One region of the Cupriavidus sp. BIC8F genome, then DNA from elsewhere that is predicted to be linked to it. Evidence: predicted binding sites of a transcription regulator. Region 1 holds the regulator's gene; each other region holds the start of a gene.

Region 1 (9,997 bases):
CAGCCTGTTGGCGTTCTTCCTCGTCGCGGCGTGCTTCCTCGACAGCATCGGCGACAGGCGCCTGGGCTTCCACCCCGTCGGCCTTGGCATCGGGCGCAGCTTCGTCGCGCTTGATCAGCACGCGCTTCTTGCGCACTTCCACCTGCACCGTGCGGGTCTTGCCGGTGCCATCCGACTGGCGGATCTCGGAGGTTTCGCGCTTTGTCAGTGTGATCTTCTTGCGGGAGCTGTCGTCGGCCTGGCCGTGCGAACGCTTCAGATAGTCCAGCAGCCTGGTCTTATCCGATTCCGTGATGATGTCTTCTGGCGTCGCTTTGCCCACCCCAGCCGCCTGCAATTGTTCCAGCAGGGCAGCTGCGCTGCGACTCAGTTCTGCGGCCAGTTGGGCAACTGTTGTGCTTGCCATTCAAACCCTTTCAATGCTTGGTTTCTACGTCGGGACAAATCGTTGCGGAAAGCGCGCCCGGGCCAGGTGTAGGCCGGCCCGGCCGTGTCCCTCAGTTGAACCAATGTTCCCGTGCTTTCATGATCAGCGACTTGGCTTCTTCCTCGCTGACACCGGTCATCTCGACCAGCTCGTCCACGGCCAGTTCGGCCAGGTCGTCACGCGTATGGATATCGCCTTCGGCCAGCTTGCCGATCAATTCCGGGTTGAGGCCGTCGAGCGAGCGCAGGTCCTGCGACACCTCTTCCACCTTTTCTTCCCGGGCCAGTTCCATCGTCAGGAGCGCATCACGCGCGCGATTGCGCAGCTCGTTGACGGTGTCTTCGTCAAAGGCCTCGATCTCCATCATTTCACTGATGGGGACATAAGCCACTTCTTCCAGCGTGGAGAAGCCTTCCTCGATCAGGATGTCGGCAACTTCCTCGTCCACGTCCAACTTGGCCATGAACAGCTTGCGCACGACATCGCTCTCTTCGGCCTGCTTCTGCGCCGATTCTTCCTGCGTCATGATGTTGATCTGCCAGCCGGTCAGCTCGGACGCCAGGCGCACGTTCTGACCACTGCGGCCGATGGCGACGGCGAGGTTTTCCTCGTCGACCACCACGTCCATGCTGTGCTTCTCTTCATCCACCACGATCGACTGCACCTGCGCCGGCGCCAGCGCGCCGATCACAAATTGCGCCGGGTCTTCCGACCACAGCACGATGTCCACGGCCTCGCCGCCGATCTCGTTACGCACCGCGGTGACGCGCGTGCCACGCACGCCCACGCAGGTGCCGATCGGGTCGATGCGCTTGTCATGCGCGACCACGGCGATCTTGGCGCGCACGCCCGGATCACGGGCAGCCGCCTTGATCTCCAGCAGGCCCTCTTCCATTTCCGGCACTTCGTTCTCGAAGAGCTTGATCAGGAACTCGGGCGCGGTGCGCGACAGTTCAATCTGCGGGCCGCGCGCGGCGCGGTCCACGTTCAGGATATACGCACGCACGCGGTCACCGGTGCGCAGGTTTTCCTTGGGGATGATCTGGTCGCGGGCCAGCAGCGCTTCCACGCGGCCGGACTCGACGATCAGGCCCTTCTTGTCGGCGCGCTTGACCGTGCCGGTCATGATCTTCTCGCCGCGATCCAGGTAGTCGTTCAGGATCTGCTCGCGCTCGGCGTCGCGGATGCGCTGCAGGATCACCTGCTTGGCAGCCTGCGCACCGATGCGGCCGAACTCGACCGACTCGATCTGCTGCTCGATAAAATCACCCAGCTCGATGCTGGGGCTTTCATCGCGGGCCTCGAACAGCAGGATCTGCTTATCCGGCTCTTGCAGGCCCAGCTCGTCGGGAACGACCAGCCAGCGGCGGAAGGTTTCATGCTCGCCCGACTCGCGATCGATCGCGACACGGATATCCACGTCTTCCTCGAAACGCTTCTTGGTGGCCGAGGCGAGCGCCGCCTCCAGGGCACCGAATACCACATCCTTGTCGACGTTCTTCTCACGCGCAAGCGCATCGACGAGCAACAGAACTTCGCGGCTCATTGCTTGTTCCCTTTTCTTTGATTTCCTTTGAAGTCGATCACCGGCACCAGGCGTGCCTTGTCGACATCGGATACGGCAAATTCCAGCAGCGCCGGGCCATCTTTGCCCTCGAACTCCAGGCCAATCTTCTCCTCGCCCGCCGCGCCGGTGGGCTCGCGCAGGATGCCTGTGAAGTTCTTCTGTCCGTTGACGGGCAGGCGCAGCGTCACGCGCACCTCCTCGCCGGCAAAGCGAACGTAGTCGGCCAGCTTCTTCAGCGGCCGGTCCAGTCCGGGCGACGAGACCTCGAGGCGTTCATAGTCGACGTTCTCGACCGTGAACACGTGGGTGAGCTGGCGGCTCACCTTTTCACAATCCTCGATGGCAATGCCGGTTTCAGGCTGATCGATATAGACACGCAGCAATCCGGCCGGGGCACGCTCGAGCTCGACCAGCTCATATCCCATGCCGCTTAGGGTGGTTTCGATCAAATCTGCCAGATGCACTGTTATCCCGAGTAATGGCCATCAACACCGTGGCAGGCAAACCCGCCGGTGCCGTCCGGGACGACCCTGCTGCAGCGCTGCCTGTCCGCCACCCCCCCGCCCCAGCGGAGAGAACCGAAAAACGGGCGAACCAAAAAAAAATGGGCGCAATGCCCATCATTCGCCCATCCTCGACGAGGATGGCTTTTTGAATAGACTTGAATTATACGCGGATTATGTCGAAAAGGCAAAAGCCAGACATTTCCGCGCACTGAACCCGGCGCCGGCGGGCATTCAGCCCGCCATGCGCCGCAATCAGCGCTTATCGGTTGCCGCCGCGGTTGCCACCACGGTTGCCGCCGCCACCGCCACTGCCGCCGCGCGGGGAACGGTTACCGCCCGGTTTCGACGCCTTCGGCATCACATTGCCGTTGGCTTCGCCACCGCCACGACGCGGCTTGCCCTGACCCTGGCCGCCCAGACCGCTCTGGCCACCCTGACCGCGCATGCCACCCATACCGCCCATGCCGGCGCCACCGCGCCCCTGGCGTGCGCCAGTGCCGCGCCCGCCACCCAGGTTGGCCGCGTGCGAGGTCAGCAAGGTGGGCCCGTGGCTGATATAGCCCATCGAGGTCTTCATCGGATCCGGTTGGCTGCTGCGGCCGCCGCCACCGCCCCGGGCACCGCCCTGGTCGAAGCGCGGCAGGCCGTCCATGCCCGTGGGCATCGGCATGCCGGCAATCGCGGCTTCGGTGCGCTGCTTGCGCCCGCCCACCTTGGTGGCGCCCTTGGGGGCCTGCTCGCCCTTGCCGGGCACCTTCAGGCCAACACCGGCCATCAGCGCCTTGACGTCATTGGGCTCGACTTCCTGCCAGCGGCCGCGCTTGAGGCCACGCGGCAGCAGGAACTGGCCATAGCGGGTGCGGATCAGTCGCGACACGGTCAGCCCGACCGCCTCGAACATGCGGCGCACTTCCCGGTTGCGGCCTTCGGTCAGGGCCACGTGGTACCACTGGTTGACGCCTTCGCCACCGCCGTCGGCAATGCGCAGGAAGTTGGCTTCGCCGTCATCGAGCTTGATGCCGTGCAGCAGGCGCTGGCGGTCGGCCTCGGCCAGCTCGCCCAGCGTGCGTACCGCGTACTCGCGCTCCACACCGTAGCGCGGGTGCATGAAGCGGTTGGCAATGTCACCCGAGGTGGTGAAGATCAGCAGGCCTTCGGTATTGAAGTCCAGGCGGCCCACCGCGACCCACTTGCCGCTCTTGATGCGCGGCAGGCTGTCGAACACGGTCGGACGGCCTTCCGGATCGGACTGGCTGACGATCTCGCCGGCGGGCTTGTGGTACAGCAGCACGCGCGGCGGCTTGGTCGACACCTTGCGGTGGATCAGCTTGCCGTTCACGCGGACCTGGTCCGCCGGCAGGATGCGCTGGCCGATATGGGCCGGCAGGCCGTTGACCGAAACGCGGCCCTGCAGGATCAGTTCTTCCATCTCGCGGCGCGAGCCCAGCCCGCCCTCGGCCAGCACCTTGTGCAGCTTGGGCGCGTCGTCGTCGGCCGACAGCTCGCGCACCGGCTTGGCCTTGGTGCGCGGGATGACGGTGTCTTCGGTGTCGTACTGCTCGGAGATCACGAAGCGGAACAGGTCTTCGCTGCTCGCCGCGGTCTTGTCCCCGCCGCCCTGGCCCTTGCGGGGCGCCTGCGGCTTGCCGCCATCCTTGCGGCGGCCCTGCTGCCGCGCGCCGGCGCCCTGCGCGTCGCCCGGCGCCGCCGCCTTGCCTGAGCGCTGGACCGGCTTGCGCTTGCGGCCGGGCTGCTCGGGCTTGTCCGTGCCTTCGGCTCTGGCCGCACGGTCCACCTTGTCGGCCTTGCTGGCGCCCTGGCCGCCCTGGCCGCCCTGGCTACCCTGGCTACCCTGGCCGCCCTCGCCCTGCCCCGTCTTGCGCTTGCCGCGGCCGCGCTGACCACCGCGCGCGCCACCTGCCGCCTGTGCGGCGCCCGGTTCACCGGCATCGGCCTGGCCGCCGGCGCTGGCGCCTTCGGCGCCCTCGCCTCGGTCCTGCGCCTGGCGGCGCGATGCGACCAGGTTCCTCAGCCCGCGGCGCAGCCCCTTGCGGCGGGGCGCGGCTTCGCTGCCCGATCCGGGTTCTGCGGCGCCGGTGTCGGCGGGTGCACCCGCATTGCGGGTGTCTTGCTCAACGGAATCAGACAAGATATTCACTATCGGATGTTGCATGTTGTTCAGTTCGGCACGCGCTCGTCGTGCTCGCTCGGGTGCGGCGGGGTGCCGTTGTCCGGCAAATCGCCCCGCGCCCCGTCCGGATTGGGTGCGGCTGGTTCGGTGGAAGCGGCCTCGGCGGCATCGTCGGCTGCAGCTTGCAGCAGTTGCACATCAAAGCCATCGGCGCCTTGGTCGACCGGTTCGGTCGTCTCGGCTTCGTTTGCGACGGATGCTTCAGCCACATCCGCTGCTTGCGCGGCGGGATCGGCAAATGCCTCCTCGTCGGCGCTGGCCGCCTTGTTTGCAGCCAGGTCTTCAAAATTGATGGCCTGCTGTTCCAGCAGGGTTGCCTGCGCCTGCGCCTGGGCGTCTTCCAGCGGCGGCAGCTCATCCAACGTACGCAGGCCAAGATCGTCCAGGAATGCCTTGGTGGTCGCATACAGCGCGGGCCTGCCCGGCACGTCGCGGTGTCCGATCACCTCGATCCAGCTGCGGTCCTCAAGCTTCTTGACGACTTCCGTGCTGACCGTCACGCCGCGGATTTCCTCGATATCGCCGCGGGTCACTGGCTGGCGGTAGGCAATGATTGCCAGTGTTTCCATCACGGCGCGCGAATATTTTGGCGGCTTTTCGGGATTCAGCCGATCGAGGTATTCACGCATTTCCGGCCGGCTCTGGAAGCGCCAGCCGCTGGCCAGGGCCACCAGTTCCACGCCGCGCGGTCGCCAGTCCTGGCATAGTTCCTCAAGCAGCACGCGGATCGTGTCTGCGCCGACGTCGTCGTCAAACAACCGCCGCAGATCATTGACGCGCAACGGTTCCTGCGCGCAGATCAGCGCCGTCTCGAGGACGATCTTCGCCTCTTGGGTATTCATGTTGATGGTGTGCAGCCTGTCTTTGCACCTGCTCCCGGACGGATCCGGGGCACCGGAGATTTTGGATACAGCGGTGCGAAAGCCACCGCCATCTCATTGCGCAGCTAGCCGGATACCTGCTGCATCCAAGCCGTGCACTTCCCTATCTTTGCATCGAGTTGCCGGGTCGTTCCGGCAGGAGATCGTTCGCGTGCCGTTATGGATCGGCCAGCAAACCTCTTGCGTAGCGCGCCCGCACATATCGGACGTCGCTGTCAGCGAACTGAAGGCCTCGGACGCAAGAAAAACGGGTATCGGGAGCAAGGCCGGCATCGCCAACACCGCAGTGCCAGCCGGACTTTTGAACCAGATCTTTTGAACCGGATGGACTGCGGGGACGGGACGGGCATCGAAAACCTTCCGCTTCCCCTGCCCTGAACGCGCCTTCTGGTAGGAAGGCCGCCTGGCGCTGCTCGCCCGCTGCTTACCGCGACTCATACTATGCCGCGCGATACCGCAATGTTGGCGATTGTATGGCATTCCCGCCCCCGCCTGCAACCATCATCCGTTGCCCGGGCGGCGCCGGCGCCTCAGAACACCAGGCAGAATCCATGCTCAGCCAGCGAATGTGGCAGCAGCACCGCTCGCGCAATGCCAAGGCCGCCGAACGCCATCACCGCCAGGCCGGCCCCAAGGCGCACACCGGGACGTCGCGACAGCGTACGCAAGTAGCCCGACAGGCCGGAAAGCACCAGCAGGTTAGGCAGTGTGCCGAGCCCGAACACGCCCATCACGAGTGCGCCGGAAGCCGCGTTGCCCGCCAGCAGCGCCAGCGTAAGCGCCCCATAGACCATGCCGCACGGCACCAGGCCCCACGCCAGGCCCATGCCATAACGCCGCGCCAGTCCGCCGCGCGCCCGCACAAACGCCGGCATGGCGCCTGCCAGGCCACCCAGCCGCCGCGCCACCGCTGCGCTGGCGCGCGCCGCCATGCGCTCCAGCCAGTTGACAGTAAAAGTATTGCCGCGCAGCAACCGCCAGCCCGACCACAGCAGCATGACGCTGCCCGCCCCGAACAGCCAGCGCTGCACCGGCAGGTAGTCCTGTTTCCACGCCGACGCACCGACCGCGCCTAGCGCGGCACCGAGCAGCATATAGGTCGAGATCCGGCCCAGGTGCATAATCAGCAACTCGCCCAGCCAGGCGGCGCGGCTGGGCATCAGACTGATCGTCGCCATCTCGCCGCGGCGTTGCTCCACGGCCAGCGCCACGCCGCCGCACATGGCGGCGCAGTGGACCCCGCCAAGCAAAGCCAGCAGAAAAACGCTGATCAGCACGCCAAATGTCAATTCTCACTCCCTACCACATCACATCGCACGGTAAAATGTTTTAATCGCGCCCACGCTGCCATTTCTAGCAGGTTCCAATTGCTCACCTCCATTCCCGTTACCGAGATGTCGCCCCGCTGCTCCACCTGTGCCATGGGGCAGCTGTGCCTTCCGGTCGGCATGTCGCAGCAAGACCTCGCCAAGATGGACACGCTGGTGCAGGAACGCATCCGCGTGCACAAGGGTGAAACCCTGTATCGCATGGGCGATCCGCTCACAGCGGTCTATGCCGTGCGCTTTGGCACGCTCAAGACCCACGTCACAACCGAAGACGGCCGCTCGCAAATTACCGGCTTCCACCTGCCCGGCGAAATCGTCGGTCTCGACGGGCTGGGCGAGATGCAGCATGCCTCCGATGCCGCCGCGCTGGAAGATACCGAAGTCTGCGTGGTCCGCATGAGCGAATTGCAGTCCCTCTCGGCAGACCTGCCATCGCTGCAGCAGCAGTTCCTGCGCCTGATGGGCAAGGAAATCACGCACGACCAGCTGATGCTGGTCACGCTGGGCTCGATGCGCGCCGAGGAACGCCTCGCCGCCTTCCTGATCAACCTCTCTGAGCGCCTGTCGGCGCGCGGCTATTCGGCGTCCGAGTTCGTGATGCGCATGAGCCGCGAAGAGATCGGCAGCTACCTGGGCCTGAAGCTCGAAACCGTCAGCCGCCTGTTCTCTCGCTTTGCTGAAGCCGGCCTGATCCAGATTCGCCAGCGCCACGTCAAGCTCGTGGACATCGACGGCATCAAGCAACTCTACAGCCGCTCCTGCTAGGTGGCCAAGGCGCTGCCAGTGCCGCATCCGGCCATGGCAGCGCAGACTTCACGCCAGTCCGCTCATTCCAGTTCGTCGGTATCGCTGAGCCGCGTCGGCATGGTGTAGAGCGTCAGTCCGCTGGACAACGCGCAGAACACCCAGGCCATCAGGAAGCCGATGGTGTAGACCGATTCGCGGGACGCTTCGATCGGCTGACCGAAGAAGTTCAGGTCACCGGGATCCACCACCGAAAACACCGTCGCGGTCGCAAAGCCAGCCATCAGGAACGCCGGCCAGAGTACCCACATCAGCCAGCGCAACCTCATGGCTGCCTCACTGCGGCAGCCTTGGGCTGCGCGGCATCGGCTTTCTCCACCACCAGGCCATGACGCGTTGCACCCTGCACCGGCATGTCCGGATGCGTGGACGCCAGCCAGATCGTCACGCCGCACGCCACCATCGCCACCAGCGGGCCGCTCATCAACAGCCACGGCCACGGCTCCTTCCACCACGGATTGCCTTGCTGACTCATATTGCCCCCTTCATCTTGACGACTACGTCCGCGTCTGCCTAGCTTTACAAATCGCGCGGCACGATGAAACTGGTGGATTGCCGGATTTCGGCCTGCCCCCGCTCCGTGCCTTCGCTCGTCACTGTCACGTTGATCTTGTGCGTGCCCTGCGCCGCGGCCTCGATCGGCACGCGGATCCGGATCGGCAGCAACCGGTTGGATGTCGGCGCCAGCGATTCGGCCTGCTTGTCGTATTCCACCTTCAGGTTCTTCAGCTCTTCGCTGTCGGCGCGCACGCTGATCTTCATCGGCGCTTCGGTGGTGTTGATCAACTGCAGGCGATAGACGTTCTCGATCCAGCGGCCTTCCACTTCACGGCCGAGCGCACCACGGTCGCGGATGATGTCGACCTTCAGCGGCGTGCGCAGCGCGATCGACGCCATGAAGCCGGCCAGCAGCGCTACCCAGATCACGGAATAGATGATGACGCGCGGACGCAGCAGGCGCTTGCGCGATGCCACTGCGGACAAGGCCTTGCGCATCGCGTTTTCCGAGGTGTACCGGATCAGGCCGCGCGGATAGTCCATCTTGTCCATGACCTGGTTGCAGGCGTCGATGCAGGCGCCGCAGCCGATGCAGTCGTACTGCAGGCCGTCACGGATATCGATGCCCGTCGGGCACACCTGCACGCAGATGCTGCAGTTGACGCAGTCGCCAAGCCCCGCCTTGTAGTGGTCGGTCTTGCGCGACCGGCTGCCGCGCGGCTCGCCGCGGCCGACGTCGTAGGTCACGACATAGGTATCGCGATCCACCATCACGCTCTGGAAACGCGCATACGGGCACATGTACTTGCACACCTGCTCGCGCATGAAGCCCGCATTGCCCCAGGTGGCGAACGCGTAAAACAGCATCCAGAACGACTGCCACGGCCCCAGCGACAGGCTGAGCACCTCGCCGCCCAGCCCGCGGATCGGCGCGAAATAGCCGATGAAGGTAAAGCCGGTCCAGAGCGCAATCAGCACCCACAGGAAGTGCTTGGTCGCCTTCAGACGGAACTTGCGCAGGCTCCACGGATCGCCATCGAGCCGGATGCGGGCGATGCGGTCGCCTTCGACCCGCCGCTCGATCCACATGAAGATCTCGGTATAGACCGTCTGCGGACAGGCATAGCCGCAGAACAGCCGCCCCGCGATCGCCGTGAACAGGAACAGCGCCAGCGCCGAGATCACCAGCAGCACCGCCAGGTAGATCACATCCTGCGGCCACAGCACCAGCCCGAAGATGTAGAACTTGCGCGCGCCAAGGTCGAACAGCACGGCCTGGCGGCCATTCCATTGGAGCCAGGGCGTGCCGTAGTAGACCAACTGGGTCAGGATCACCAGCCAGACCCGCCAGCTGGAGAAGGCGCCCGTCACCGAGCGCGGGTAGATCTTGCGGCGGACCTCGTAGAGCGTTTCGTCAGAGGTCTCGCCCGGCGCAGCGGCCGACCGTTGCAGGTCGGCCGCCCGGGCCATTTCTTCTGTCCCGGGTGCGTTCATGGGCATGCTCTCCCGCGAGCCAACAGCGCCCGCTCACATGAGTCGTCGGTCATTGCCCGGCTCCGCTTCCCGTGTTGGACAAACCCCAGATATAGGCCGTCAGCATCCGGATGCGTTCAGGCGTCAGGATCTCCTCATGCGCGGGCATGTGGTTGTTGTGGCCCTTCAGGATGGCGTCGACGATGCTGCCTTCCGAGCTGCCATACAGCCAGACGTTGTCCGACAGATTGGGCGCACCGAGCGCCTGGTTGCCCTTGCCGCCGGCGCCGTGGCATGCCACGCAGGTCGTCTTGAAGGTGCC
Region 2 (9,997 bases), on a different contig from region 1:
AGGTTGTACGGGTGGCCGCTGCGCGCATAGTTGTGGCTGACCGCGGCGCAGGCGCTGACGCGCGCTGCCACGCGGTCCAGCTGGGCCGGCGGCACGGACAGCGCCGCCAGCGTGCTGACGCCGATCACGTTGGGCGCGAACACGGCACCGACGCGGCTGATGCGCCCGCCGCCCAGGTCGCGCGCTAGCAGGCTCAGCAGCGTGTGTTCACACAGGCCGAGCTTGCCGGCCAGCGCCTGGTAGGGCCGCGGCTGCAGCGGGAAATCGCGCTGCAGGGTGTCGTAGAGGTTCAGGTCATCGTACATGGTGCCCTTACATGCCGAACCGTTGCGCGCGCACGGTGAAGAAGATGCCGCTGGGGTTGTCGGCGGGCAGCGTGGCAATGCGCGCCAGGCTGGCGGTGTCGTAGACCTCGACACGGTTGTCGTCGCGGCAGGACAGCCACAGGGATTCGCCCTTGGGCGTGAATTCCATATGCAGCACGCCGCGGCAGGGATGCAGCGTGCGCACCACCTGGCGCGTGGCGGTGTCGATCACCTGCACCGTGTCGTTGTTGGGGAAGGCGAAGTTGACCCAGACCTGGCGTCCGTCGGGCCGTGCCATCACAAAGACCGGCTGGCCGGCCAGCGGCACGCGCGCGGCCTGCTGCCAGCCGTTGGCGGGGTCGGCCACCAGCACCTCATGACGGCCGATCGCCGGCAGCCAGGCCATGCTCTGGGCCATGGCCCAGCCGCGCAGGTGCGGCATCTTGTAGACCGGCAGCGGCGCGCTGCCGCGGCCGTAGCCGGAGAGCACGCGGCGCGACTGCAGCGGCGCCTGCCACAGGTCGACCAGCGCCAGGCCGTCCTCACCGAACAGGCCGGCCAGGTACCAGCGGCCATCGGGCGTGACCAGTCCGTCGTACGGCTCGCGGCCGGCGGGCAGGCGTGTCACCTGCGGCTGGCGCGGATCGCTGGCGTCGATGATCCAGATCTCGCCGGATTCGAACAGGCTGGCGGCAAAGCGGCGGCCGGGCAGGTCGGCCAGCCCCACCACCTTGGAGCGGCGGCCGTCATTGCCGATGGCCGGCAGCTCCGCCAGTGGCTCAAGCGTCTGGGCGTCGAACAGGCGGATGCCGCCGGGCGCGTAGTTCTGCGCGGCCACCACGCGGCCATCCTGCGAGATCGCGCCGCCGATGCTGTTGCCCGCCTGCAGCACGCGGTGGGTGATGCGGGCGCTGAACAGGTCCACGCGCGTCAGGCCCCCATCGCGGCCGAAGACATAGGCGTAGCGCGCATCGCGCGAGAACACCACGCTGGCGTGGGACAAATCGCCGAGTCCTTCCACCGTTGCCAGCCGGGTCATGCCGGTGGTCTCGACAATCTGCAGCCGCCCGGCAGCGCGCTCCACCACCACGCCCAGGTCGCCGGTGCCGCGCACGGTGCTGGCACAACCGGCCACCAGCGCGGCGGCAACGGTGGCGCACAAGGCCGCGGCCAGGCCGCGGATCAGTTGCCTTGCGGCGAGGCGGCCGGTGGCTTGCCGGCCTGCAGTCGATCGATCAGCCATTGGGCTTCATCCTGCGTCATGAAGGGTTGCCAGGGCGGCATCGCGGTGCCGGGGCGGCCGTACAGCACGGTGGCGGCGAGGCCCGCGGGCGGCTTGCCGGACAGTGCCTCGCGCGTCAGCGGCGGGCCCAGCCCGCCGCTGAGCGTCATGCCATGGCAGGCGCCGCAGTCATCGCGCAGCCAGTGCGCAAGCTGCGCCTGCCGGGCAGGGGTGGGCTGGGCCGCCGCGCCGGGCGCTGCGCCCAGCAGGGCCGCTGCCAGCCCCGCCAGCGCAGCGCGCCGCCAGGCGATGTGATTACGCATGGTGGCGCCGGCTCAGTACACGTCGTGCTGCGTGTTGTAGGCGTTGAACTTGCCGGTCGGGGTGACCAGGCGCTTGTCCTTGATCACGGTCTTGAGCGTGCGGGTCTTGTCATCGACCACCACCAGCGCGGACTCGCCGTCCTTGGTGCCCCAGACCGAGAACCAGACCTCGTCGCCGGCCTTGTTGTACTCGGCCTGCACCACGCGCCTGGCGCCCGCGCCCTTCAGGTCGGCCCAGTCGGCGATCGGCAGCACCTTGTAGCCGGCTTCCAGGTTGCGCGTGTCGAATACCGCCACCGACTGGTTGAGCTTGGCGTCAGTATTCAGCGGCGTGTCGACCCACAGGTTGGACGACTTCGGGTGGGTCTTGATGAAGAGCGAGCCGCCGCCCTGGCCCTTGATGGTCTGCACCACCTTCCACGCCTGCGCCGGGTGTCCGGCCGGATCGGTGCCGATCAGGCTGATGGTCTCGTCGCCAAGGTGGCTGGTAGCCCAGACCGGGCCGAACTTCGGATGCGTGAAGTTGGCGCCGCGCCCCGGATGCGGGGTCTTGCCCACGTTGATCAGCGCGGTCAGCTTGTTGTCCTTGGTGTCGACCACGGCGATCTTGTCGGACGCATTGGCGGCCACCAGGAAGTAGCGGCCGGTGGCGTCGAAGCCGCCGTCATGCAGGAACTTGGCTGAATCAATCGTGGTGGTCTTCAGGTTGGACAGGTCCGAGTAGTTGACCATCAGGATCTTGCCGGTCTCCTTGGCGTTGATCACGAACTCCGGATGGAAATGGCTGGCGACGATGGCCGCCACGCGCGGCTCGGGGTGGTATTCGTTGTCCACGGTCATGCCGCGCGTGGAGACCACCTTGAGCGGCTTGAGCGTGTCGCCTTCCATGATCACGTACTGCGGCGGCCAGTAGGAGCCGGCCACGGCGTACTTGTCTTCATAGCCCTGGTACTTGGAGGTCTCGACCGAGCGTGCCTCCATGCCGACCTTCACTTCCGCGACGATATCGGGCTTGGGCAGCCACAGGTCGATCAGGTCCAGCCGCGCATCGCGGCCGATCACGTACAGGTAGCGCCCGGACGCCGACATGCGCGAGATATGCACCGCGTAGCCGGTCTTGACGATATTGATGATCTGCTTGCTGTCGCCGTCGATCAGCGCGACCTCGCCGGCATCGCGCAGCGTGACCGAGAACAGGTTGTCCAGGTTGTATTGGTTCATCTTCCTGGTCGGGCGCTGGGCCACCGGCAGCATGTCCTTGCGGCTTTTCTCGATATCGGCCAGCGAGTACTCGGGCGGGGTCGGCGGGTCGAGCTGGATATAGCGCGCCATCAGGTCGACTTCCGGGTCGGAGAGATCGCCCGAGGTGCCCCAGTTAGGCATGCCGGCGGGGCTGCCGTACTTGATGAAGGTCTTCAGGTACTCGGTGCCGCGCGCGCGGGTGATGTCCGGCGTCAGCGCCTTGCCGGTGGCGCCCTTGCGCAGCACGCCGTGACAGCCGGCGCAGCGTTCGAAGTAGATTTGCCGGGCGTGGTCGAACTCAGCGGCAGTGAGGGTGGGGATCGCGGGCTTGGATTCCGCCTTCGGTTCTGCCTTGGTGGCTGCATGTGGCAGCCCGAGCCAGAGTGAGAGCGGCAATGCCGCGATTGCCGGGTACAGCCAGTTTTTTGCTTTCATGGGTGCCGTGGATCAGCGGTGAGGAAAGCGGTTTCGCGGTGCCCATGCCTGGGTGGCGGGCACCTGTCGTCATGTGGGAAGCATGCGGACACACTGACGACATGGAATTGACTGGCATCAAACGGCGGCGGTGGTGCGGGAACGAAGTGTGGGGTGGTTGATGTTTGTCGTTTGCTATGTTGCAAGCGCACCGTGGAGGCGGCGCGCTTGCAAGGCAGGCTTCAGGTCGCGCCCAAGCGGTCGCGCGTGCGCCTGGCCACGTTGGTTGTCCACGGGAACGCGGTCCGGTACTGCTGGATGAACTGCTCGATCTCGCCGCGCTGCCGCAGGGACAGGCCGATCATGTCCAGCCCTTCGATAAACATGCGGCGGTGCCGTGCCGACAGCTCGAAGGCGTAGTCGCCGGACGGAGTGCGCACGCGCATCGCCTCGACATCGAGGCTGATGGTGTTGCCCGCGTCCGCATCCACGTCGTTCATCAACGGCTCGATGACCTCGCGCGGCAGCATTACCAGCAGCAGCCGGTTGTTCATCGCGTTCGAATAGAAGATCTCGCCGAAGCTCGGCGCAATCACGGCGCGGATGCCAAATTGCTGCAGGCCCCAGACGGCGTGCTCGCGGCTGGAGCCGCAGCCGAAGTTGGCGCCGCTCACCAGGATGCTGGTGCCGGCGTACTCGCGCCGGTTCAGCACGAAGTCGGGGCGCGGCGCGCCGCTGGCATCGAAGCGGTGGTCGTAGAGAATGCCCTCGGCCAGCCCCGATTTGTCGATCCCACGAAGGAACTGCTTGGGGATGATCTGGTCGGTATCGAGGTTCTCGAAGCGGATGGCGGCGCCTTTGCCGGCGATGCAGGTGTGTTCAGGCATGGGTGATCTCCAGCTTGCGGACGTCGGTGATGACGCCGGTGACCGCTGCCGCGGCGGCCATGGCCGGGCTCATCAGGTGGGTGATGGCACCGCGTCCCTGCCGGCCCTCGAAATTGCGGTTGGTGGTGGAAGCGCAGCGCACGCCGTCGGCGAGCACGTCGTCGTTCATGGCCAGGCACATCGAGCAGCCCGGTTGCCGCCATTCAAAGCCGGCGGCGGTGAGGACTTCGGCCAGGCCCTCGCGCTCGGCCTGGGCCTTGACCGCGCCAGACCCGGGCACCACCATGGCCCTGACCCCGGCGGCCACCTTGCGGCCACGCACTACGCTGGCCACCGCGCGCAGGTCCTCGATGCGGCCGTTGGTGCAGGAGCCGATGAAGACGTGCTGGATCGGCGTGCCTGCCAGCGCGGCGCCCGGTTGCAGGTGCGTGTACGCCAGCGCGCGCTCGACCGAGCGCTGCTCGGCCTCGTCGATCTGGTCTTCCGGGAACGGGATCTGCCCGGACACCGGCAGCACCTGGTCCGGGCTGGTGCCCCAAGTGACGTAGGGCTCGATCTCGCTGGCATCGAACGCGAAATCCATGTCGAACACGGCCTCCGGATCGCTCTGCAGCGTGGCCCAGTAGCTGAGCGCGGCGTCGCGCTGCGGACCTTCGATATCCACGGCGCGGCGCAGCACATAGTCGGTGGCCACTGCATCCGGCGCGATCAGCGCGCCGCGCGCCGCGGCCTCCACGGTCATGTTGCACAGCGTGAAGCGGGCCTCGACGCTCAGGTCGCGGATCGCCGATCCACAGTACTCCACCACATAGCCGCGCGCACCTTGCGCGCCGATCGCGCCGATGATCCTGAGGATCAGGTCCTTGGCCGTGGTGCCGGCGGGCAGCTTGCCGTCCACGCGGATGCGCATGGTCCTGGCCATCCGGTAGACCAGCGTCTGGGTGGCCAGCACATGCTCGACTTCGGACGTGCCGATGCCGAAGCCCAGCGCGCCGAGCGCGCCGTAGGTGGTGGTATGGCTGTCGCCGCAGATCACCACCATGCCCGGCCGGATCATGCCGTGCTCGGGCGCGATCACGTGCTCGATGCCCTGCAGCGTGTCGTTGGTGTCGAACAGCGGGATCGCGTGCCGCTCGCAGTTGGCACGCAGCTTGGTGGCCTGCAGCGCCGAGGCCGGATCCGCGATCACGCGGATCGCGGTGGGGTGCGTCGGGATGATATGGCTGACCACCGAGACGTTCTGTCCCGGCACCAGCACGCCGCGGTCCTGTTCATGCAGCCCGGCGAAGGCCTGCGGGCTGGTGTACTCGTTCATCAGGTGCAGGTCGCAGTACAACAGCACATTGTCGTCGTCGATCCTGGCCACGGTATGGGAGTCGACCAGCTTCTGGTATAGCGTCTTGGGGGTCATGGCAACTGCCTTGTCTGTCGTTATTCCGCGGTGATGCCGCGCTGCCTGATCAGGTTGGCCCACACGGGCATCTCCTTTTCCAGGCGCTGGCGTGCCGCCTCGGGCGTGGTCGGGGTGGGCTCGAAGCCTTCCTTGAGCATGCGGTCACGGGTTGCCTGCGCGGCCAGCGCGGTGTTCAGCGCCGCGTTCAGCTTGTCGATCACGGGCCGGGGCGTGCCGGCCGGGGCAAACACCATGAACCAGGTCTCGAAGGCATAGCCGGGCAGGCCCGCCTCGGCCGCGGTCGGCACATTCGGCAACTGCGGCGAGCGCCTGGTGCCGGTGACGGCGAGCGCCTTGAGCTTGCCGCCCTGCACATGCTGCTTCGCGGCCGAGACCACCGGGAAGCTCATGTCGACCTGGCCCGCAATGGTGTCGACCAGGGCCGGGCCGCCGCCGCGGTACGGCACGTGGACGATGGAGACGTTGGCCACCGACTTGAACAGCTCGGCCGACATATGGAACGTGCTGCCGTTGCCCGCGGACCCGTAGGTCAGCTTGCCCGGCGTAGCCTTGGCCGCCGCGATCAGTTCCTGCAGGTTCTTGGCGGGCACGTTGTTGTTGACCACCAGCACATGCTGCGAGCTGGCGACCATGCCGATCGGGGCCAGGTCTTTCAGCGTGTCATACGGCATGCGCGGGAACAGGCCCGGGTTGATCGCCAGGGACACGGTCTGCAGGCCGATGGTGTAGCCGTCGGCGGCGGCCTTGGCCACGGCATCGACGCCGATATTGCCGCCGACGCCGGCACGGTTCTCGACCACGATGGTGCCGCCCAGGCTCTTCGACCAGACATCCGAGACCAGGCGGGCGGCGATGTCGGCGCTGCCGCCCGGGGCGTACGGCACGATCAGGCGTACCGGGCGCTGGGGATAGGACTGCGCCGCGGCCGTGCCGATCGACGCGGCACACAGCAGCAAGGCCGTGAGGTGGGCAACTTTCATGGGTGTCTCCTGGTTTAGGAATCGTTATGGAAACCATCGTATCATTCACCCAGAAGCACATAATTCAAACTCAGTTACTTCTTTATTTCCTGGTATTCACTAATGGATAACCTCTCGGACGTCGCGTTCTTTGCGTGCATCAACAAGCACGGCAGCCTGGCCGGTGCCGCGCAGGAGCTTGGCGTGACGCCGCCGGCGGTCAGCAAGCGGCTGGCGGGGCTGGAGGCACGGCTGCGCGTCCGGTTGCTGCACCGGACCACGCGCCGCATCAGCCTGACGCCGGAAGGGGAAAGCTATCTGGTGGAAGGGGCGCGGATTCTTGCGGAGATGGAGGCGCTGGAGCGATCGATCGCAGGCACCGGCAGCACCCCGCACGGCTTGCTGAAGATCGGCGCTACGCTCGGCTTCGGACGGCGGCATATCGCGCCGGCGCTGTCGGGGTTCTCGCGCCGTTTCCCGAATATCGAGGTCCAGCTCTATCTGACTGACCGGCCCCTGAACCTGGTCGAGCAGGGCCTGGACGCCATGATCCACTTTGGCGAGATGCCGGACGTGCGGCTGACGGCGCGCCTGCTGGCCAGCAACCGCCGCCTGCTCTGTGCCGCGCCGTCCTACCTGGAAGCGCGGGGCGAGCCGTCAAGCCCGCGCGAGCTGGCGCGGCACAACTGCATCTTCATCCGCGAAGCCGACGAGACCTTCGGCACCTGGCACCTGCGCCATGGCGCGCAGCAGGAGACCGTCAAGGTCCGCAGCACCATGAGCACCAATGATGGGGAATCGGCGCTGGCCTGGGCGCTGGATGGCCAGGGCCTGATCGTGCGTTCCGAGTGGGATGTTGCGGAGCACCTGCGCAGCGGCGCCCTGCGCCGGGTGCTGCCCCAATGGCAGTTCGCGCCCGCGGATATCCATTTGGTGTTCCCGGCGCGCAACCATCGTCCGGACAAGGTGCGGGCGCTGGTGGACTTCCTGCTTGATCACTTTGCCAGCCACCGTGCCTCCGGCGCGGGCAGCGCGGACAGCTGCTGGTAGCCATCTGGCGGCGATCATGCGCGGTACGGGGGCCGCGCCACCCGATATTGGGGGGCGATTCCGGCGCCACTAGCGTCCATCATGGCTGGCAATACCAGAAGCCTGATGGAAACGCGCATGGAAACAGCCCCGACGCCCCAACCCGGACGCACGCTGCGTCACACTCGCCAGATCGAATGCCGCGGCTATCTGCGCGACGATGGCCTTTACGATATCGAGGCCGAAATGCGCGACATTTCCGCCGATGCCACGGAAATGCCCTTTGCCCGCGTGCCAGCCGGTGGTTCGATCCACCATATGCGCCTGTGCATGACGATCGACGCGGACCTGGTGATCCGGGACTTCGAGGCCCGTACCGAGACCGGGCCGACACCGTTCTGCACGGAGATCAATGCCGCCTATCGCCAATTGCGCGGGGTGCGCATCGGCAGCGGCTTCCGCCAGGAGGCCCGGGCGCGCCTGGGTGGCGCGAAAGGCTGCACGCACCTGACGGAACTGCTGTCGCCGCTGGCGACCACTGCGATGCAGACGGTGATGTCGGTGCAGCGCGACCAGTCGCCGTGGCATGCCAAGCTGGCGGGAGACGCGGCGTTACCCAGGCCCTGGATACTGGACACCTGCCACGCCTACCGCATCGACGGCGATGGGGCCAAGGTCATCTGGCCGCTGCATCGCCGCGCAGGCGGCTGAGCGCGCAAGCCGCGGGCATCGCCGCGGCCGCATCCTTCATGGCGAGGATAAAGCTGCCGACCTGCGCGATGTCGTCCAGCGCCATGCAGGGTAGCACCGTGTCCATGCGCGCATCGGTGGCCAGCGCGATGATCGAAGCATCGCCCGGATAGTAGGGCGCACGCCCGTGCGCCGGTCGGTAGACCTCGATGCGCGGAATCGCCTCGCGCCGGAAGCCTTCCACCAGCGTGATATCGGCCGGCCGCAGGCGCGCCACCTGCTCGGCCAGCGTCGGCTCGGCCTCGTCGGCCAGTTCGCGCACGATGGCAAAGCGATATGGCGATGCCACCATCACCTCGGCCGCGCCGGCGGCGCGAAAGCGTGCGCTGTCCTTGCCCGGCGGCTCCAGTTCCAGCGGATGATGGCTGTGCTTGATCACGTTGACGGTCAGGCCCTGCGCGCGGAACCACGGCAGCAGCGCCGTGATCAGCGTGGTCTTGCCGCTGCCGGAGGTGCCGGTGATGCCAAGGATGAAGGGATGCATGGTGTCAGGGTTCGCAGGATTCGCGGAGTTCAGTTTGGGCGGGCAGGGGGCACACCAGCGGCAGGAAGCTGTCGGCACGCTGCGAATAGGCCAGCAGTGCGCCGGCCTGCAGGTCGAAATACCAGCCGTGCAGCGTCAGCCTGCCGGCCTCCAGAGCGCGCCGCACGAACGGGAAGGTCTGCAGGTTGCGCAGCGACACCAGGATCGCCGCCTGCTCGCAGGCGCGCTGGCGCTCGGCGGCGCTGGCCGTGGCCAGGGTTTCCTCTACCTGCCTGCGCGCCGGTGCGGCGATGCGCACCCAGGCGCCGATGTAGTCGGGGTCTTCGCTTTCATCGGGCGGATGGTCGCCGGCGTCGGCCGGCTGCGCCAGCAAGGCGCGGATGCCGCCGCAGCCGCCGTGGCCCATCACGATGATGCGGGCCACGCGCAGCTGCTGCACGGCAAACTGGATCGCTGCGGATACGCCGTGCAGGGTGCCTTCATGGCGGCCGGTGCAGGGCGGCACCAGGTTGCCGATATTGCGCACGGTAAAGAGTTCGCCCGGGTCGCAGCCCAGCAGCAGTCCAGGATCGACGCGTGAATCGCTGCAGCCGATCAGCAGTGTGGGCGGGCGCTGGCCGGTGCGTAGCGTGTCGAACAGCCCGGGCTCGTCGTCGAAATAGCGTTGCTGGAAGCGTTCGAAACCTTTGAGCAGTTGTTCGATGTGATGCATGGCGGCGTCCAGGCGCTACTGCACCAGCGGGCTGTCGGCGCCTTCCAGCTCGATGCCTTCGATGCGCGCGCGCCCGATCAGCAGGCTGGCGTATTGCTTCCAGGCACGATCGCGCGCGGCGCTGGCGAGGGCGCGGGCAATATCGCCGCGCACCGCATCGAAGGGCAGGCGCGTGCCGGGGCAGCGTTCCAGGACGCGCACGATATGCAGGCCATAACGGGTTTCAAGCAACTGCGGCAGCACGCCGTCCTGCTGC
Region 3 (9,997 bases), 1.6 Mb from region 1:
TTGAGCTACGGGCGCACAGGACGGTTTTGCAACCGGTTTGTGGGTACAGCGGTTGCGGCGAGCGAGTGCCGCCGCAGGAAAGTCGCATAGGATACCGCTTTTGCCCCGTGCCGTCCATGCGGGCCCGCCAGAGGCTTCAGGGAACGTCTCGCAACCGCCGCTTTTTGGCACTGGCGGGGGGCCTTTGGCGCTATAATCGCCAGCTATTTGCGTCAAATCGTGCCCGCCACACCGCCGATGCAATGAGTCGACCGGGGTCAAGGCCGCGCGGCTTGTTGTCGGCGACAATCAGGCCCGGTCCGGGAGACAGTCCGCAGCGCGCAAATAGCGACAGACCCAAGTCAGGCAAGGGCCGCAGGCAGCACGGGCGGTCCGGATGGGGCCGGACAGCGGTCAGTGAATGACCAGACCGGGCCAGAATAAGCAAGCCGAGCGTAAGCGGCCAGAAGGTTTCCTGCAAAACTGAGAGTTCTGTATGAGCGACGTCCACAACGAACACCACGAACACGAGTCTCCCATCAAAACCCCGAAGCAGCTGATCGCAGTCGTGATCGCGGCTTTCCTGGTGCCGATCATCGTGATCATTCTGCTGGTCAACTTTGTCGGACACGGCTCGACGGAAAGCGCCGGAGCTGCCACCACGGCGGAAGCCGTCAACGACCGCATCAAGCCGGTCGCCTCGCTCGAAATCAAGGATCCCAACGCGCCGCGCGTCTTCAAGACGGGCGAGCAGGTCTACAAGGAAATCTGCGCCGCGTGCCACGCTACCGGCGCCGCGGGCGCACCCAAGTACGCCAACGCCGGCGACTGGGCCGCGCGCATCGGCCAGGGCTTTGACGGCCTGATGAAGTCGGTGATGAACGGCAAGGGCGCGATGGTCGCGCGCGCCGGCACCACGCCGGACGACTACGCCGACTACGAACTGGCCCGTGCCGTGGTCTACATGGCCGACGCCGGCGGCGCCAAGTTCCCGGAGCCGGCTGCCCCGGCAGCCGCCGCTCCGGCGACCGGCGCGGCCCCTGAAGCTGCCGCCGCTCCGGCCGCCGCTGCCGCGCCTGCACCGGCAGCTCCCGCAGCTGCTGCCGCCGCACCCGCTGCTGCGCCGGCCGCTTCGGCCGACGTGGGCAAGAAAGTCTACGAGCAGGTGTGCGCCGCCTGCCACGCCGCCGGCGTGGCAGGTGCGCCCAAGTTTGGCGACAAGGCCGCCTGGGCGCCGCGCCTGAAGGAAGGCATGGACGCGGTCCACAACTTTGCGCTCAAGGGCAAGGGCGTGATGCCGCCCAAGGGTGGCTACGCCGGCCCGGACGCGGACGTGATCGCCGCCTCTGACTATATGGCCAGCGCCGCCAAGTAAGTCCGCCCGCAGCAAACGAAAAGCCCGCGCACATTGCGCGGGCTTTTTTTCGTCCGTACCGCCTGCGCGGCCGCTACACCACGCGCGAGTACCGCGCCCGCGGCACGAAGCGCACCGGCTGCGCGCCATCGTTGGCGGCAGCGGCCTGGGCACCAGTATCCGCGGGCCGCACCGCATCCTCGCGCAGGTAGCGGTCGAACACCATCGCCACGCGCCGCACCAGCAGCCGGCCCAGCGGCGTCACGATGATGCGTTCCGGCGCGCATTGCACCAGCCCGTCCGCGCCCAGTGCGGCGAGGTCGGCCAGCTCCGGCGCAAAGGCCGTGCTGAAGCGGATGCCGTGGCGCGCTTCCAGCATCGGGATATCGAGCACCCCATTGCACATCAGGTCGCCGATGATCTCGCGCCGCAGGTGGTCGTCGGCGTTCATCGCCACGCCGCGCGCCAGCGGCAGACGGCCGTGGTCGAGCGCGCCGTAGTACTCGTCCAGCGTGCGCGCGTTCTGCACGTAGCGCCCCGCGATCGCGCCGATCGCGGAAATGCCGAGGCCGACCTGGTCGTAGCCGGCGTGCGTGGAATAGCCCTGGAAGTTGCGCTGCAGCCGCCCTTCGCGCTGGGCCACGGCGAGGTCGTCGTCGGGCAGCGCGAAATGGTCCATGCCGATATAGACGTAGCCCTCGGCGGTCAGCCGCTCGATGGTGGAGACCAGGATGTCGAGCTTCTCGCCGGCGGGCGGCAAGGCGTTTTCGTCGATGCGGCGTTGCGGCTTGAACACATGCGGCAGGTGCGCGTAGCTATAGACCGAGAGCCGGTCGGGACGCAGCGCCAGCACCTGCTCGATGGTGCGGCCAAAGCGCGCCGCGGTCTGGTGCGGCAGGCCGTAGATCAGGTCCAGGCTGACCGAGCGGAAACCCAGCGTGCGCGCGGCATCCACCACGGCGCGGGTCTCTTCGAAGGGCTGGATGCGATGGATGGCCTGCTGGACCTCGGGATCGAAGTCCTGCACGCCCAGGCTGACGCGGTTGAAGCCCAGCTCGGCCAGCAGCGCCATGCGGGCGTGGTCGACGCGGCGCGGATCGATCTCGATCGAATGCTCGCCCTCGGCCGCCAGCTCGAAATGCTCATGCAGCAACGCCATCACGCGGCGCATCTCGTCGGGGTCGAGGAAGGTCGGCGTGCCCCCGCCCCAGTGCGACTGCAGCACCTGGCGGCGCGGCCCGAGCCGCTCTGCCACCAGCGCCATCTCGCGGCCCAGGTAGTTGACGTAGCGGGCGCTGCGGCCATGGTCGCGCGTGATGATCTTGTTGCAGCCGCAGTAGTAGCAGATGTTCTCGCAGAACGGGATATGCAGGTACAGCGACAGCGGCGCAGGCGCGTCGGCCCGGCAGGCGGCCAGTGCGTCATGGTACAGCGACAGGTCGGGGCCGTTGCGGAAGCGGTCGGCCGTCGGGTACGAGGTATAGCGCGGGCCGTTGCCGTCGATGCGGCCGGCCAGCGCGCGGAAGTCGGACAGCGCGCGGCGGTCGGGCGCAGGGGAAGTCATGGCAGACGGGGTCATGGGGGCGCGGGGGTATGGGTGTGTGACGGCCCATCGTAGGGCTGCACCGCCGCTGGCGCGTTGACCGCCGTCAAGCGAGGCCCTGGACCTGCGGGCGGCGGGCGTCACATTGGTGTCATGTGTGGCGGATACGCTGCGCGCCACCGCCGCCCCGCGCGTCACCTGCCCCTGCCCCTGCAATGCCAACTCCCAACCAGACTCCGATGTTTCCGCCGTACCCACCGCTGCGCAGCCACCTGGCAGCACCGGCCAGGCGACGGCGTCGCCTGCTTGCCGCCGGCGCGGCACTTGCCCTGCCCGCCTGGCCAGCGCTGTCGCAGACGCAGACGCAGACGCGCCGCACGGTCGTGGTCGGCCACCTGCTGGACCGCGGCGGCGCGCAAGCCGACCTTGCGCGCGACTACCTGGCCGGGGCCAAGGTCATGTTCGACGCCGTCAACGCCGGCAACGGTCCGGTGCGCATCGCGCACGTGGTCCGCGATGCCGATCCCGACCCGCGCCGCGCGCTGGCGCAGGCGGTGTCGCTGGCCGAAAGCGACCGCGCCGAGTTGCTGTTCGGCCCGGGCGACCGGCTGTTGCCGGAGCTGGCCGCATCGGCCGAGCTGGGCCGGCGCGGCGTGCAGATCGTGGCGCCGCTGTCAGGCCTTGGGCTGACGGCCGACAACGTCTGGTTCACCCGCGCCGACTACCAGGCCGAACTGGACGCGGCGGTACGCCAACTGCGCAGCTATGGCCTGACCAGCATCGCGCTGGCCCTGGCGCCGGACTTCGCTGCCCCGTCGCTGGCCCGGCTGGAGGCGCAGACCGGGACGCGCGCGGTGCCGCTCGACGCCAATCCCGATGCCGCCGCCCGGCGCATCGCCGCCACCCGCCCGGGCGCGGTGATCGTGGCGGGCGATACCCTTGCCTACGCCGGGCTGGGCCGCGCGCTGGCGGTGCATGGCTGGTACGGTTTCCTGGTCGGGCTGTCGTCGGTCAGTGCCACCGCCGCGCGCGAGATCCTGGGCGCTGGCTACAACGGGGGCATGGTGCTGACCCAGGTCGCGCCCGGGCCGCAACAGGCCACGCTGCGGGTGGTGAAGGAACACGTGGCGCGCATGAAGCAATACCTGGATGAGCCGCCGTCGCCGGCCACGCTGGCCGGCTATATCGGCGCGGCGTGGCTGGCGCGCGCGCTGGCCGGCCTGCGCGGCAGCGGCGCGGCCGAGATGCGGCGGGCGCTGCAGGGGCGCGTGGACGTGGGCGACTTTGCGCTCGACTTCACGCACGGGCAGCGCGGCTCGCAGTACGTCACGCTGGCGGCGTCAGCCGCGCGGTAAGGACAGGCGCGCGCGCAGGCCGCCTTCGGGGCGGTTGCTCAGGGTCAGCTCGCCGCCATGGCGCGCGGCAATGTCGGCCGCGATCGACAACCCCATGCCGACCCCGCCGGTGGCGCGGCTGCGCGAGGATTCGACGCGGTAGAACGGCTCGAGCACGCGTGGCAGCTCGTCGGGCGGGATGCCGGGACCGTTGTCGCAGATGTCGATCAGCACGCGCTGCGGCTGTCGCTCAGCACGATGCTGGCCGCGCCGGCGTAGCGCCGCGCATTTTCCACCAGGTTCACCACCGCGCGCCGCAGCTCGGATGGGCACGCCAGCAGCGGCTGCGCCTGGCCGCTGAGCGCGACCTCGTGGCCGGTCTCGGCGGCATCGTCGACCACCGCCTGCAGCAGCGCCAGCACATCCACGCGCTGGCGCGGGCCGCCGGCTTCGTCGCGGTCGCGCAGGTAGTACAGCGTGGCATCGATCAGGCCGTTCATCTCGGCCAGGTCCTGGCGCAGCCGGTAGCGCACGTCACGGACATCCGCGCTGTCCATGCGCTCGATGCGCAGGCTCATGCGCGTAAGCGGCGTGCGCAGGTCGTGCGACACCGCCGCCAGGAAACGCGATTGCTGTGCCAGCTGCGTGCGGATGCGCTGCTGCATATGGTTCAGCGCCTGCGCCGCGGCACGCGCTTCGGCCGGGCCCGCGCGCTCGTCCAGCGGCGCGGCGTGCACGTCCTGCGCCAGCCGGCCGGCACCGCTGGCCAGCTCCTGCACCGGGCGCGCCAGCAGGCGCGCGCCGGCCCACGAAGCGGCCACGATCGCCGCCACCTGGAACAGCAGGCCCAGGTGCGGCGGCCAGGGCCAGCGCGGCGGCGGCGGCCGGTGCGGCATGGGTTCGCCGGACACCCCGGCGGGCGCGCCTTCCGTCCGCGCCCCGGGCGGCCACGCCTCGGGCGGAGGCGGCGGCCCGCCGGGGCGGTCGCGCAGCACGCGCTCGCTGCCCGGCCGCGGGAACAGGCTCTCGATCACGGTCATGCCGAGCAGGTGCATGGCCAGCATGATGGCAGCCATCACCACGAACAGCCGTACGAACATCGAATCATGGCGCGCCAGCCGGCCCATCGCGTTCATCCTTCCTGCGTGCCGGTAAAGACATAGCCCACGCCGCGCACGGTGCGGATCAGCGTGGGGTCGCGCGGATCGTCGCGCAGCTTCTGGCGCAGCCGTGACACCAGCAAGTCGATGCTGCGGTCGAATACATCGAGGCCGCGGCCGCGCGCCTGGTTGATCAGCAGTTCACGGTCGAGCACGCGGTTGGGCTGTTCGACAAAGGCCAGCAGCAGGCGGAATTCGGCATTGGACAGCGGCACCACCACCTCGTCGCGGTCGACCAGCTGGCGCAGCGTGGTGTTCAGACGCCAGTCGCCGAAGCGCACCTCATGCCCGGAAGGCGCCGCGCCCTGGCGCGCGTCGGCGCCGTGGCCACGGATACGGCGCAGCACGGTGTGGATGCGCGCCACCAGTTCGCGCATCTCGAAGGGCTTGGTAACGTAGTCGTCGGCACCAACTTCCAGCCCGACCACGCGGTCGGCCAACTCAGCGCGCGCGGTCAGCATGATGACCGCGACTTCGGTGCGCGCGCGCAGTTCGCGACACAGCGCCAGGCCGTTTTCGCCGGGCAGCGACAGGTCAAGGATCACCAGGTCGTAGCGCGCGGCGGCCATCGCCTGCCGCATCTCGGCACCGCCCTCGACGCCATCGGCCTGCATGCCGAAGGTGGACAGGTAGTCGGCCAGCATGGCGCGGATCTGGGGATCGTCGTCGACGATCAGCAGGCGGATGGGAAGCGTGGGGGTGAATTCCATAAGCGAAGGGATCGGCATATGCCGGCAGCAAGGGCCGGTGCCGGGGGCATGCGGTGCCCAACTTTACCAGCCCGCGATACCCCCACTATGCCGGCTTTGTATCAGCCCTGATACGCAGTCTTGCCGGCCAGCCGTCCTTTGTACGGGATTGCAGTACGGGCCTGACCAAGTGCTCATGCATTGGCATGCGGCCTTCCCTAGCATGGACCGGCATTGACCCGAGCCAACCGCGGGCATCGCGCGGCACGTTGCCACGACGGTGTCTGCCATCACAGGAGAACGCCATGCCATTTCCCCCTTCCCGCCCGCGCACCGCCGCTTCCCTGCTGGCGCTGTGCACCGCGTGCCTGCTGGCCACGCCGGCCAGCGCGCTGCAATCCGGCCCGCCGCCGACAGGGGCGATGGCGCCACCGCCCGCCGCGCCGGCATCCGCCGAGTCGCTGGGACTCAGTGCCGCGCAGGCCAGGCTCTGGAAGGCCGCACGCAGCGCCACGCGCGAAGCCGAGGCCCATGCACTGGAACTGCACGCGCGCCTGCTGCGCGAGACTGCCGACGAAACCCCCGACGCGCCGCTGCGGCCGCGCGCGCAGGCCATGGACCGACTGCACGATGCGCTGGAGCAGGACCGCCGCGCGGTGCGCGAACGCTGGCTGGCGCTGGACGACAGCCTGGACCCGGCCCAGCGCCGGCGCCTGCGCGCCGCGCCCGAAGCCGCGCGCTGGCTGGGCCTGCCGCCCGCGGGTGCGATGATGATGCCGCCGCCGGGCGGACCGCAGCGGTAGGTTCGCAGCCGCCGTAAAAAAAAAACGCCCCCGTACGCTTCACGCGCCGGGGGCCGAATAACAGGGAAGTTCCGAACCAGAGGTCCGGCGCAGCAGGCAGACCGGGCGGGCCTGCCGCGGCGCCACCCGCGCAGACGGCGCGAGCAGCACAGCCGCCATACTAGGGACGCCTGCGCCCGGCGTCTTGTCAGCCTGGTAGGCCTTTGTATCGGGACTGTAGCGCCCGTTCAGCCCGGGGCCGTCTTGCCGCCGGTTCCCAGCAGTGCCTTGAGCGCGCCGAGCCGGTCCTTGGGGCTCATCGCCGGGGTTTCATCGACCGGCGCAGGCGCTTCCTCCAGCTTCATCTCGCCGATAAAGCGCGAAGGCTGGCACGAGTAGGTCTCGCGCGCGCGCTTGCGCTTCTTGCACCAGCTGACATGCAGGCTGCGCTGGGCGCGGGTGATGCCGACATACATCAGCCGCCGCTCTTCCTCGATCTTCTCGTCGCTCATGTCCTCGTCTTCGCGGCAGTGCGGCAGGATGCCCTCTTCCACGCCGACCAGGAACACGTGCGGATATTCCAGCCCCTTGGACGCGTGCAGCGTGGACAGCCGCACCGCGTCGGGATCTTCCTCGCGGCCTTCCAGCATGCTCATCAGCGCCACGGTCTGGGTCAGCTCGAGCAGGTTCTTGCCTTCGCTGCCGAAGCCGTCGGCATTGTCGAAGCCGGTGGCTTCCTCGCCTTCCGCGCCTTCGGGCTTGGTGCCCTTGCGCTTGAGCCAGTCCAGGAATTCCAGCGTGTTGGTCCAGCGCGACTGCGCCTGCCGTTCGTCGAAGCTGTCGTACAGGTAGGCCTCGTAGTGGATGCCTTCCATCAGGTCGTCCAGCACCACGGTGGCCGGATCCTTGGCCGCGCGGTCGGCCAGCCGCACCATCGATTCGCAGAACACGCGCAACGGCTCCAGCTGGCGCGGCTGCAGCCTGCCTTCGATGCCGCCCATCATCGCGGCCTCGAACAGCGACACTTTGGCCTGGCCAGCAAAGGTGCCCAGCGCTTCCAGCGTGGTGTTGCCCACGCCGCGGCGCGGCGTGGTGATGGCGCGGATAAAGGCGGGATCGTCGTCGGGGTTGGCGATCAGGCGCAGGTAGGCGCAGATGTCCTTGATCTCGGCCTTGTCGAAGAAGCTCTGTCCGCCCGACAGCACATAGGGAATCCGTTCGCGCCGCAGGATCTGCTCAAACAGCCGCGCCTGGTGGTTGCCGCGATACAGGATGGCGTAGTCGCGGAACTGCGCGCGGCGCTCGAACTTGTGCGCGGACAGGCGGAACACCACCGACTCGGCCTCGTGCTCCTCGTCGTTCATCGGGTGGATGGCGATGGGGTCGCCCATGCCGTGCTCGCTCCACAGCTTCTTGTCGAACAGCTTGGGGTTGTTGGCGATGACCGCGTTGGCCGCTTCCAGGATGCGCACGGTGGAGCGGTAGTTCTGCTCCAGCTTGATCACCTTCAGGCCCGGAAAATCGGTCTGCAGCCCGCGCAGGTTGTCCAGCGTGGCGCCCCGCCAGCCATAGATGGCCTGGTCGTCGTCGCCCACCGCGGTAAAGGCCGGCGCGCGCAGGTGCGAGCCGCCCGCCAGCAGTTTCAGCAACTGGTACTGGCAGGCGTTGGTGTCCTGGTATTCGTCGACCAGGAAGTAGCGCAGGCGGTTCTGCCACTTGAGCTGCACCGCTTCATTGCGCGCGAACAGCTCGGCCGGCAGGCGGATCAGGTCGTCGAAATCCACCGCCTGGTAGGCGTGCAGCGTGGCCACGTAGTTGCGGTAGACCAGCGCGGCCTGGTGCTCGTCGGCATTGGTGGCCTGCGCGATCGCTGCCTCCGGGTCGACCATGCCGTTCTTCCACAGCGAGATCGTGCCCTGCACGCCGCGGATCAGCTTCTTGTCGGTGGTGCCCAGCTGCTCCTGGATCAGGCCGAAGCAGTCGTCCGAATCCATGATCGAAAACTGCGGCTTCAGGCCCACGTGCTCGGCCTCCATGCGCAGGATCTGCACCCCGAGCGAGTGGAAGGTACAGACCGTCAGCTGCTTGAGCGGGATGCGCTTGCCCTCGCGCGTGGTCTTGCCCTCCATCAGCTTGCCGATACGCTCCTGCATCTCCTTGGCGGCCTTGTTGGTAAAGGTGACGGCGGCGATATGGCGCGGCTCGAAGCCCTTGTCCTCGATCAGATGCGCGATCTTCTGCGTGATCACCCGGGTCTTGCCGGAGCCCGCCCCGGCCAGCACCAGGCAAGGGCCGTCCAGGTAGCGGACGGCTTCGGATTGGGCGGAGTTCAGGCCATGGGTCATGCGAGGGATGCGGTTGGAGGCAGGGAAATCAGCAGGAACAGCGGAAGGCCAGGCGGGACACGCCGGCACCCCAAAAAACGGGGGCACGGCGGCAAAGCTGACGATGTTAACACGCTGGCCGCGGCAGGTCAGTCAGCGCAAACCGCGTTGACAGGGCCGGTTGTGTCACTGGCGTAACACTTCGTAAAGGCCGGAGCCAATCGCGCAACGCAACGCTCTAACTGTATGTCCCTCGGCCTGCGCGGCGGGGTTGACATGCTTTAATCATCACATCGGAGCCAATAATGAAAACCCTGCAGACTTTGACCAAGGTGACCCTGATCGGCGCGACCGTCGCGGCCTTTGCCGGTTGCGCGGACATGACCCCGAAGCAGCGTAATACCGCGATTGGCGCGGGCGCGGGCGCCGTGGGCGGCGCCATCCTCACCGAAGGCAGTGCGCTGGGTACGCTGGGTGGCGCGGCCGTGGGCGGCGTGATCGGTAACGTTGTCACCGACGACAAGAAGCACAAGTAATGCGCACCCCGGCGGCGGGGCGCAGGAACGGGTACAGCCGCCGGGTCAGGCCTTCCGGCCCGGTTTGACAAAGGCCGGGGCCTCCCGTACATTGCGCGCATCCGACCGGGAGAGCGCGCATCGCCTGCGCCGCCGAAGGGGTATCACCCGAAAACTCTCAGGCACCACGGACCGATCGGATCGGCATGCAATATGCACACGATGCATGCCGCACTCTGGAGAGCGGCACCCGCCATTCGTGGCGAGCGTGCCCACCGAAGGGGCGCACGAGGTCGGGGTCCGGCAGGATCCGCCTT

Evidence for each region. Region 1 encodes FNR, which switches genes on or off when oxygen is low (the NO sensors DNR and NnrR bind a similar motif). Its sites were predicted from a motif close to TTGATNNNNATCAA; they were not measured.
Region 2: RS901_RS22725 (nitrite reductase) is a predicted target of FNR. The motif match lies at 3,635-3,648, and genes of this name have one in related genera.
Region 3: hemN (oxygen-independent coproporphyrinogen III oxidase) is a predicted target of FNR. The motif match lies at 2,973-2,986, and genes of this name have one in related genera.

The regions. Positions count from the first base shown of each region.
Region 1 covers NZ_CP136094.1:3,903,009-3,913,005, forward strand. The annotation lists gene infB (translation initiation factor IF-2) at 1-406, opposite strand, end outside; gene nusA (transcription termination factor NusA) at 498-1,973, opposite strand; gene rimP (ribosome maturation factor RimP) at 1,970-2,458, opposite strand; gene rluB (23S rRNA pseudouridine(2605) synthase RluB) at 2,760-4,673, opposite strand; gene scpB (SMC-Scp complex subunit ScpB) at 4,679-5,533, opposite strand; gene RS901_RS18230 (sulfite exporter TauE/SafE family protein) at 6,103-6,861, opposite strand; gene fnr (fumarate/nitrate reduction transcriptional regulator Fnr) at 6,940-7,665, shown strand; gene RS901_RS18240 (hypothetical protein) at 7,728-7,973, opposite strand; gene RS901_RS18245 (hypothetical protein) at 7,970-8,179, opposite strand; gene ccoG (cytochrome c oxidase accessory protein CcoG) at 8,224-9,696, opposite strand; gene ccoP (cytochrome-c oxidase, cbb3-type subunit III) at 9,746-9,997, opposite strand, start outside.
Region 2 covers NZ_CP136095.1:544,373-554,369, forward strand. The annotation lists gene RS901_RS22710 (Lrp/AsnC family transcriptional regulator) at 1-305, opposite strand, end outside; gene RS901_RS22715 (cytochrome D1 domain-containing protein) at 313-1,548, opposite strand; gene RS901_RS22720 (cytochrome c) at 1,488-1,850, opposite strand; gene RS901_RS22725 (nitrite reductase) at 1,863-3,527, opposite strand; gene leuD (3-isopropylmalate dehydratase small subunit) at 3,749-4,393, opposite strand; gene leuC (3-isopropylmalate dehydratase large subunit) at 4,386-5,804, opposite strand; gene RS901_RS22740 (tripartite tricarboxylate transporter substrate binding protein) at 5,825-6,787, opposite strand; gene RS901_RS22745 (LysR family transcriptional regulator) at 6,890-7,816, shown strand; gene RS901_RS22750 (DUF2889 domain-containing protein) at 7,934-8,506, shown strand; gene mobB (molybdopterin-guanine dinucleotide biosynthesis protein B) at 8,472-9,029, opposite strand; gene RS901_RS22760 (carbonic anhydrase) at 9,034-9,741, opposite strand; gene RS901_RS22765 (peptidylprolyl isomerase) at 9,757-9,997, opposite strand, start outside.
Region 3 covers NZ_CP136094.1:1,175,487-1,185,483, forward strand. The annotation lists tRNA gene RS901_RS05570 (tRNA-Arg) at 1-15, opposite strand, end outside; gene RS901_RS05575 (c-type cytochrome) at 476-1,354, shown strand; gene hemN (oxygen-independent coproporphyrinogen III oxidase) at 1,428-2,912, opposite strand; gene RS901_RS05585 (ABC transporter substrate-binding protein) at 3,092-4,231, shown strand; partial or broken gene RS901_RS05595 (sensor histidine kinase) at 4,217-5,337, opposite strand; gene RS901_RS05600 (response regulator transcription factor) at 5,343-6,080, opposite strand; gene RS901_RS05605 (hypothetical protein) at 6,365-6,862, shown strand; gene RS901_RS05610 (UvrD-helicase domain-containing protein) at 7,090-9,186, opposite strand; gene RS901_RS05615 (glycine zipper 2TM domain-containing protein) at 9,471-9,701, shown strand; glycine riboswitch at 9,798-9,885, shown strand; glycine riboswitch at 9,907-9,997, shown strand, end outside.